3 regions of the Maridesulfovibrio sp. genome follow, and region 2 is predicted to be linked to each of the others. Evidence: riboswitches for the same ligand, from Rfam matches in the RefSeq annotation. Region 2 holds a riboswitch; each other region holds the start of a gene.

Region 1 (3,247 bases), 1.1 Mb from region 2:
TGAACGGAAGAAAATGTTACCGACCCAAGCGATTATTTTGGTATCTTTATTGTTCACAACGGAAAAGATACCAATTTATCAAATTATTTGGAAGAGGGGGAAGGGGGGCAAAAAGCCTACTTCATCATATCGGCAAGGGTGTTGGTATCGATGTCGAGGGCAGGGGTGAATTTAACTCCGAAAAGTGAATCCTTCTGCCAGACTGTCACAGCTTTTTGACTGCTCAGAAATCCGATACTGTCGTTAAATATGCATCCACGAAAGAAAATTTCATCATCCTGATTAATGCTGTCGGTATCCATTTCGCAGTTAAGGCTGAACTTCATCCCCTGCGGCGAAATATCCAGAATAGTGATATCCATGTCTTGGTCTGATGAACTTGCCGCAACATCACATTGCCGGAAAAAGCTGTTTATGGAATCAAGATCTAATCTTGCCTGTCTACGTCTATCTGATAATTTGTTCATAATGTACCTCCCCCGCAAGATGAAACAATATGATTCAAAAAAAATAAAGTGAATTATTTTTTTTATACCATTTTGATGTTCGCAGTGTCTTTGTCCTGTTAAAATGGTCTGCTTGAAATTGTTATTTGCTTGATTTTTGTGTGTATGAGTAAATTGGTTACGGACATGCTTGCATGGTTTATTCTTTCGAGCTGAGCAAGGCAAATTCGCCGTGTGTGGTTTTTGTTTTAATTCTTGGCTAAAGCCGCTAAAAAAGTTAAATGGTTAGGCTACAGGGAATTGTAATAAAGAGTTTAATGCGGCTTTCCGTTTCAGGAGGGGCGTGACCAATAAGGTCGGGAGATTATGGTGAGGAAGTTAGTTGTTGTTTTTGCTTTGCTCGGAATGATGCTTTCCGGTTGCGTATATGTGAATATGGATGTCGAGAACAAACCTGCTGAAGGAACAGATCTCAGTAATTTGAAAACTTTTACTTTTAAGCAGAAAAGTAAGTCGAGACAAGATCTTGAAGCCGATCTGCTTAATACAGCCAAGGCTGATCTTGAGGCCAAAGGGTTTCGCTATGATCCTGCGTCTCCCGATTTTGTAGTAGTGGTAAATTTCGGCTCCAAGGCTTTTATGGAAAGGGGAGTCACCTACAAGAGGGAAGCCTACGAGTATGACTACATCAGTAAAACCAATTCTGAAATCGGTATCGTGAAAGATGCCGATGCTCCAAGAGTTGATAATACTGTACGGGTTTATTTTATGAGTCCCGAGAATGAGGGAATAAAAACCTTTCTCTGGCGTGGCACTGCATCAAGCAAGGACCGTGAAGGGCTCGATATTGTAGGGCGGTGTCTGGTTAAAGGCGCTCTGATGAAATTCCCGGCAGCCACCGGAAAATTCAGTGTAAAGCTTAATGTTAAGGATTGTGACTAGGTATCATACTAGATCCGCGACTTAAGCGGCGATTATCTGCATGGTTTTAAAAGCTGTGAGGTTTCCTCACAGCTTTTTTTTGTGCGGCCATAATTTTGCGGCTTCAGTTTTGCTTGTGAATTCTATTTGCTCTTGACTTCGTGGCTGATGACTGGCATCTAGTTATCACTATATAACAATATTTTTATATATAGAAGTTGACTTATGAACGCTGCAGGAAACGGAAGACGGTGAAAATCCGTCGCAGGCGCGCTGCTGTAACCGGTTAAAATAAGTTGAATGGTTGCGGACCACTATTAATAAATGGGAAGGGCCGCTGCCGTGCGTCAAAACCTACCGGAAGCCAGAAGACGTCCTGCAGGACGAAGTGGCCTAGCCTCGCGAACAGGTTAGGATAACAGGGGTTTTAAATCCCGCCGCTTAAAGCGGTCACTGAAATCATGGAGAATATTATGCTGACGCACACTTTAGGCTATCCCAGAATGGGAAGTAACCGTGAACTTAAGAAAAAATTGGAATCTTACTGGAGGGGCGAGGCAGGACAGGATGATCTTGCACTAACCGCTCGAAAGTTGCGTGCTTTGCACTGGGAAAATCAGGAAAAAGCGGGAGTGGATTTAGTACCAGTCGGTGATTTTTCTTACTATGATCATATGCTTGATAATGCTGTAAGGTTTGGTGTTATCCCGGAGAGATATAATATCTCAGGCGGTAGAGCTTCGCTTGACGATTATTTTAGAATGGCTCGTGGTGAATCCGGTGAGAACGGTGTAGCAGCCATGGAGATGACCAAGTGGTTCGATACCAACTATCATTATATTGTCCCTGAGTTTAGCCGGAACCAGAAATTTTCCTTGGCAGATGACTCTTTGCTTTTACAGGTGGAGGAGGCTGTCCGGCTAGGACATCAGGTAAAGGCTGTACTTCCGGGGCCGTTAACTTTTCTGCTGCTCGGTAAATGCGCTGACAAAGAGTTTGACCGTTTGGATCTACTGGAAAATTTACTCCCTGCATATGTGGAACTGATTAGGAATCTTTCCCATAAATGTGAATGGATTCAGTTTGATGAGCCTGTACTGGCTCTTGACCTGCAGGAAGATGTGCGCAGGCTTTTCAGTCCTGTCTACCGCACTTTTAAAGAGGCCGCTGCCAATACTAAAATAATGGTAGCCGTTTATTTTGGTGGATTGGGCGAGAATCTTGAAACAGCGGCAGTATTACCTGTGGACGGTCTTCATGTTGATTTGGTTCGAGGGGCACAGGATCTTGAACCGCTGCTGAAGAAACTTGCCGATAATTTAAGTCTTTCTCTCGGAGTTGTGGACGGAAGAAATATCTGGCGGGCAGACCTTGATAAAGCGGTGAGCCATGTAAAGAGCGCAGTGGTTGAGCTCGGTGAAGATCGGGTTCTGGTTGCTCCTTCCTGCTCGCTACTGCACGTTCCATTTGATCTTGAATTGGAGACAGCATTGGATGCCGAGATAAAATCGTGGATGGCTTTTGCCCGGCAAAAATGTACTGAAATCAGGGTTGTTGCTGATGCCGCGGCAGGGCTGGATGCCGAAGAAAAGTTGGCTGAGAATCGTATGATTCTTGAAGGACGTAAAAGCAGCCACCGGGTAAACAATCCCGAACTCGCCAAAAGAGTGTCCGCGCTTAAGCCTGAAGATTTTCGCCGTGATTCCGTTTATGAACGGCGTTCAGAAATTCAGCGCGAACTCGGTTTCCCTTTGCTGCCCACAACTACCATAGGCTCTTTTCCGCAAACTCCTGAGGTGCGTTCCATTAGAAGCGGCTTTAAGTCCGGACGAGTTAAGCGTGCCGACTATGAGAAATTTATGCGCGGCTATATTGAAGAT
Region 2 (3,247 bases):
TTCCTGAAACTCAACGGTCAGGTCGCGCAGGTGGTGCAGAACTCTCTGCATCAGGCGTGATCCTGAAGGGGTATCGATGCCTTTACCAAGCAGATTGTGGCAGGCTTCGTTACCACCAATCAGACCGATGGTTGAGAAATGTCCCTTGAAACCGTTCTTCAGGTAACGCTGAGAGAACGGGAACATGCCGTTCTCAAAGTTGGCGGAAACAAGCTTACGTTTGTACTCCAGAGAATCCTTGGCCAGAGTCGCATATTCGGAGATCAGATCAAGAAAATCTTCCTCACCCTGTGCGAGATATGCAAGCTTGGGCAGATTCAGGGTAACAACACCGATGGAACCGGTCAGGTCACCTGCTCCGAAAAGACCGCCGGTCTTCTTGCGAATCTCACGCAGGTCCATCTGGAGACGGCAGCACATGGAACGCACGTCTTCAGGATTGAGGTCGGAGTTGATGAAGTTCTGGAAGTAAGGAGCGCCGTACTTGGCGGTCATCTGCAGCAGAAGTTCACCCACTTCGCTTTCCCACGGAAAGTCCGGGGTGACGTTGTATGTAGGAATAGGAAAGGAGAAGATACGGCCGTCAGAATCACCTTCAAGCATGATTTCGACGAAGGCACGGTTGATCATTTCCATTTCTGCTTCATATTCACCGTATGTAGAATCCTGAAATTCACCGCCGATGATTACCGGTTCGCTGGCGATATGCTTGGGCGGAACCAGATCAAAAGTGAAGTTGGTAAACGGACTCTGACCGCCCCAGCGGGAGGTGGTATTCAGGTTGAAAATCAGCTTCTGCACGATCTGTTTTACGCGATCGTAATCCAGACCGTCATAACGGACGAAAGGCGCAAGATAGGTATCGACGTTGTTAAATGCCTGAGCACCAGCCCATTCATTCTGCAGGGTGCCGAGGAAGTTAACCATCTGACCGGTTACGGAATCAAAATGCTTGGCAGGACCGGAAGAACAACGGCCCTTGAGGCCGAAACCGTCCAGCAGCAGGTCACGCAGTGACCAGCCGGCGCAGTATCCTGCAAGGCCGAAGGAAAGGTCATGAATATGAAAATAGCCGTGCTCGTGGGCCAGCCTGATTTCTTCAGGATATTTTTCCAGGCAGTAACGGGCCTGAACAGCTCCTGACATGTGCAGCATCAGTCCCTGAAAGGAGTGCCCCATGTTGGAGTTTTCGTTCACCCGCCAGTCGGACCGGTCGAGATAACTTTCAATGGTACCGGCGATATCGAGGTATGTTTCATCCTGACGGCGCAGCTCGCGACGCTTTTCACGGTAAATGATGTAGCGTTCGGCAACAGAATAGAGACGATTTTCCATGAGTACCAGCTGAACCATATCCTGAACCATTTCCTGTTCAGGGACATCAACGTCAGCCAGTTTCTGCTCAACCTTGCGGCCGAGACGTTTACTCAGCAGGGGATCTTTAATTCCGCTGGCTTTGAGAGCTTTAAAAATAGCTTCAGAAATACGTTCTGTAGACCAGGACTCGAGACATCCGTCACGTTTGAGAATTTGTTTGGGCATTTAATTACCTGATAAAAATTTTGTCCGCACACATCACCGCCTGCGCCGAAAAAAGAGCGCAGAAAAGTCTGCAACCTCCCCAGATTGCAAGCCCACGGATGGACCGTGTCTTATGGTGGTGTGGCATTTAGGAGCAGGAGGCCCGGTAGGCGCATCCCGCAGGACTTTGAAACCGGAGAATCATCAAAAGCAATAATCTTCCGGTCAGTTTGAACCAACCTGCCGCGATGGACAGGTATGCTTCAGGCCGGGGTGCTGGCTCGGGGTACACCCATAAGGCTTCCCTGACAGCGGCAGAACCGCCCCGGATTCAAACCGGGTTCCCGTAAGATTCATTTCGATAATGCTCAGAAAGCGGAAATGAACTCCTGAAGTGATAACGACAAAAACAGTCTACCAGACTCGAAACAATCGTCAAGGCTCTCTAGACTTTTTCTTAATGGATCACCCGTCAGCCCTTGTCCGGCTTGCCTTAAAACTTATGGAACACGAGTTTTCCACAATTGTTCACAGCATGTTCAAAACCATTTAACATGCTGATTTAGAGATAAAATTATCTGAATCTGTAGCAAAAAAATTACCGGGCATAATTTTCAAAACGAAATATTTTTTTGATCTTTTGCAAGAACAGCTTGTTTTTGATTATGAGCATACGAACAAACCTTTTCCACATATGTTCATAAAATGTTCGTAAAGATAAACAAAAAGCAATGATCAAAAAGTGGCATTCATTTTATCTATACAGCCGAGCAAAATAGCTTTTTCCTCTTCTGAAAACTCTGAAGTCAGTTCTTCCGTAAGCCGCAGATGCAGTCTGTCGTGTTCCATGAACATTTTCTGCCCTTCTTCCGTCAATTCAACAAGAATAGAACGGCGGTCTGTCTGATGGGGCTTGCGGAAGACGAAATCTTTGTCCTCCAGCCGATCCACCAGCACAGTCAATGTACCGGTAGTAATGCCCATGTGCTGGGCCAGTTCCTTCATGCGCATAGCTTTATGGATACCAAGCACTTCAAGGGTATGCATCTGGGGCAGAGTCAGCCCCTTTTCCCGAACAACATCATGTTCCCATGATGAGAGCTTCTCATAAAATTCGATAACAGCATGGTTAAGCTTGTCGAGCACATCAGCCTCGTCTTTTATATGTTTGTATAGCTATAGATCGCAAAACAGATAGTCATGACTCCCGCAGTACGCATGACCAGCGGTTCCACCCAGCCCTGCTCCAGAGTACGAACAAATGATGCCGCCCGGTAAATAGCATAAATCACAGCAGCAAGGACAATAGCCGTACCCACAGCGTAACTGGCGAAGACCGCCGTTCCTTTTATGATACTGCCGGAATCAAGTGCGTACTTATACATGATAGCAACCGTGGGGCAAGGAACAATCATGTTCACAAACCCTATCGAAAACAGCCCCCACGAGGTAATGCTGCGCAACGATTTCTTTGAATTATGAGAACATGAACAACTATGCCTGTGGTCGTGGTGATGTTCATGGTCGTGGCCGTGCTCGTGCTCGTGCTCGTGCTCGTGATGGGGATGGTGCTCATGATCGTGGTCGTGACTATGCAAAAGTTCCGGTTTAAGAAGCAATATCCCGCCCAGCAAAACAAGAATAGCAATTGTAACCATATCCACGACATGAGTCAGCGATTCCGGTATGCTCAGCGAGATGGACCCCAGAGTCAGGCCGATAATCA
Region 3 (3,247 bases), 1.7 Mb from region 2:
GGGCGATATAGAACGGGCATCATCACTCGGCTGGATGGCGGCGGGTATTTCAGCTGCGGTAGGTTTTGCTCTGATTCTTTTCGTTTATCCTTTTTTGAGCAATATAGCGTCATTAATGGGCGGCGAAAACAGTGTTCGGGATCTGGCTGTAGATTACATGCGCTATCGGCTGCTGGGCGCTCCGGCTGTGTTGGTGGTTCTGGCCTGTTTCGGATCTTTGCGCGGATATCAGGATATGAGTTCCCCGCTTTGGATTGCCGTGGGCATGAACCTCATCAATGTTGTGCTCGACTGGTGTCTTGTTTTCGGTACGGGACCTTTCCCGGAGATGGGCGTAGGAGGAGCAGCGCTGGCTAGTGCTGTCAGCCAGTGGATAGGCGCAGTCTGGGCGGTGTTGGTAGTTCGCAAACATTATGGCTTCAATACCGGGTTCAGAATTGCGGATGCCCGCAGGCTGTTTGTTATCGGCGGAGATATGTTTGTGCGTACCGGGTGCGTCTGTTTATTTCTGCTGCTTTGTACCCGCTTTGCGACCAAGGCCGGAGCTGAATCCGGCGCAGCGCATCAGGCTATCCGCCAATTTTATGTTTTTCTGGCTCTTTTTCTGGATGCGTTCGCTATCAGCGGCCAATCACTGGTTGGCTATTTTGTTGGTCGTGCGGAACGTTTAACGGCTCGGAAGGTTGCCGCACTCGTCTGCAAATGGAGTTTCGGTACCGGGATTTTGCTGACCATCATAATGTATATTGGAAAGCAGCCCGTTGAATGGCTGCTGGTACCGGAGGAAGCTGCCTCTGTTTTTGCTCCCGCATGGTTGGCGGTCACTTTTTTACAGCCCATAAATTCGCTTTCCTTTGCCACAGACGGAATTCATCTCGGAACCGGTGATTTTCGCTATTTGCGTAACGCCATGCTCGCGGCTGTTCTTATAAGTTCCGGTGTTCTTGTTGTCGTTGATTGGCTTCAACCACAGCATATGCTCTTCTGGATCTGGATAGTGGCCGGATTGTGGACCAGTTTACGGGCTCTGTTCGGCATGATCCGTATCTGGCCGGGGATCGGGAATGGGCCGCTAGCTTTAAACTGATATTGACAATATGAGTTAACAATCATATCAAGCCCTTGCCTGAGGCGCTCTCGCGAGCTTAATAGGGAACCCCGTGAAAGTCGGGGACGGACCCGCCGCCGTGAGTCCTGAGTTGCTTAACCCCGTTAGACCGGACCTTGTCCGGTTATGCGTGCCACTGAATTTATTTTCGGGAAGGCCGGGTAAAGTGGGACGAGTCGGAAGACCTGCCCAGGTGCAAATCAATGTTTATTCTGACGGATAACGGGGCTTTTATCTATCAGAAACAGTTGCGCATGTACGTACCTGCGTGCTTTCCTATTCCCAAAGCCCCCCAAATTTAAGGAGACTGCTATGCAGTACCGTTTTGGGGACAAATCCAAGTTCATCCCCGCATTTCTTCTGGTTTGTTTTCTTCTGATTCCTTCACTAGCTCTGGCCGGTCACGGTGAAGCTAAACCTGTTAAAAAAGGTATACTGCTCGCTGCTTTCGGTTCCAGTATGCCGCAGGCCCATGCTTCTTTTGACGCCATCGACAAGGCTGTTAAAAAGGCTTTTCCCGGTGTTCCTGTCCGTTGGGCCTATTCATCCGCTATTATCAGGGGGATTCTGGCAAAAGAAGGCCGTAATATCGATTCCCCGGCTATGGCTATGACCAAAATGATGGAAGAAGGTTTCACCCATGTTGCCGTGCAGTCCCTGCATACAATTCCCGGTGAAGAGTTCTGCGGAATTTCCGAAACAGTGAAAGCTTTTGAAGGAATGCCCAAAGGCATAAGCAAAGTCACTGTAGGTAAGCCCCTGCTTTACTCCAATGAAGACATGCAGCGCACAGTGAAAGCAATAATCGCCAATATTCCCAAGGATCGTAAGGCCAAGGATGCTGTAGTGCTCATGGGACACGGCACCCCGCATGCCGCGAACATCTACTACCCCGCTTCTCAGGATTATTTCTCAAAAGTTGATCCTATGATATTTGTAGGTACGGTTGAAGGTACTCCTACCCTTGATGATGTAAAAAAACTGCTCAAGAAAAGTAAAGCCAAAAAAGTCTACCTCATGCCTTACATGTCCGTTGCCGGTGACCATGCCCGTAACGATATGGCCGGAGATGAAGATGATTCATGGAAATCAGAGCTGACCAAGCAGGGCTACAAATGTGTTCCCGTATTGAAAGGGTCCGCTGAATTCCCTCAGGTTGTGGACATCTGGGTTGACCACCTTAAAGTTGCTTTCAAACATCTTGGTGATCATTAGACCCGGTGACCTTTGTCTCGGTTAATTATTAATTAAAACAGGTGGTAATTATGGAATTTTCAGGCAATAGGAGGACACAGGCTGTAATAATCCTTGCTGTGCTTGTGCCTGTTTCCATTTTTGCCGCCTGTCTTTTCGGGGCTTACAATGCCGAACCTGCGCAGGTTCTGGCGGTTTTTAACTCTGCCCTTGGAATCGGAGCCGTGAAGGTCGAAAAGGCTCTGTCTTTTATCATCATAGATCTGCGGCTGAGCCGGGTCTGCCTGTCATTTCTGGTGGGCATGTCGCTTGCTGTGGCCGGGACTGTTTATCAGGGAATTCTGCGTAACCCGTTGGCCGATCCGTTTACTCTAGGAGTGAGTAGCGGCGCTGCTTTCGGAGCCAGTCTGGCTATCTTTTCCGGTTCCACCATACTAGGTGCGCAGCTCTGGAGCAGGTTCGGGAATATGTTCCTGCCGCTTGCCGCCCTTGGCGGAGCGATGGCAGCTCTCGGTGCGGTGCTCATGCTGGGCCGTATAGGCGGAAGATTGCGTCGTGAAACCATGGTTCTGGCCGGCATTGTAGTGGCTACTTTTCTGTCTGCTTTGATTTCACTGCTCAAGTCCCTTGATGAGGATTCCGTAACTTCCATAGTCTTTTGGATTATGGGCAGTTTTCAAGGTCGTGGATGGAGTCATGTTCAGCTTTTTCTGCCGTATTTTGTCGCGGGGATGATTCCGCTGGTTTATTATTCCCGGGAGCTTGATATTCTTTCGCTGGGGGAGACTCAGGCGCGTCATCTGGGCATGGATGTTTCCAGAGTTCGTATGGCCTTGCTTGTCGGGTCCGGTCTTTTGACCGGAGCGGCGGTGGCTGTGTCCGGGATTATCGGCTTCGTAGGGCTGATTGTTCCTCATCTGGTGCGTATGTTTCAAGGCGCGGAGC

Evidence for each region. Region 2 has a riboswitch for cobalamin ahead of ACKU35_RS05025 (ribonucleoside triphosphate reductase). Riboswitches for the same ligand answer to the same signal wherever they lie in the genome.
Region 1: linked by a shared signal. The riboswitch ahead of metE (5-methyltetrahydropteroyltriglutamate--homocysteine S-methyltransferase) and the one ahead of ACKU35_RS05025 (ribonucleoside triphosphate reductase) in region 2 are both predicted to bind cobalamin.
Region 3: linked by a shared signal. The riboswitch ahead of ACKU35_RS16255 (sirohydrochlorin cobaltochelatase) and the one ahead of ACKU35_RS05025 (ribonucleoside triphosphate reductase) in region 2 are both predicted to bind cobalamin.

Annotation. Positions count from the first base shown of each region.
Region 1 covers NZ_OY780933.1:49,205-52,451, reverse strand. The annotation lists gene ACKU35_RS00295 (glycosyltransferase) at 1-57, opposite strand, end outside; gene ACKU35_RS00290 (PilZ domain-containing protein) at 117-467, opposite strand; gene ACKU35_RS00285 (DUF4136 domain-containing protein) at 813-1,388, shown strand; cobalamin riboswitch at 1,563-1,763, shown strand; gene metE (5-methyltetrahydropteroyltriglutamate--homocysteine S-methyltransferase) at 1,841-3,247, shown strand, end outside.
Region 2 covers NZ_OY780933.1:1,118,826-1,122,072, reverse strand. The annotation lists gene ACKU35_RS05025 (ribonucleoside triphosphate reductase) at 1-1,542, opposite strand, end outside; cobalamin riboswitch at 1,770-1,929, opposite strand; gene ACKU35_RS05020 (MarR family transcriptional regulator) at 2,257-2,667, opposite strand; gene ACKU35_RS05015 (sulfite exporter TauE/SafE family protein) at 2,682-3,247, opposite strand, start outside.
Region 3 covers NZ_OY780933.1:3,626,341-3,629,587, reverse strand. The annotation lists gene ACKU35_RS16260 (MATE family efflux transporter) at 1-1,087, shown strand, start outside; cobalamin riboswitch at 1,113-1,316, shown strand; gene ACKU35_RS16255 (sirohydrochlorin cobaltochelatase) at 1,421-2,323, shown strand; gene ACKU35_RS16250 (iron ABC transporter permease) at 2,374-3,247, shown strand, end outside.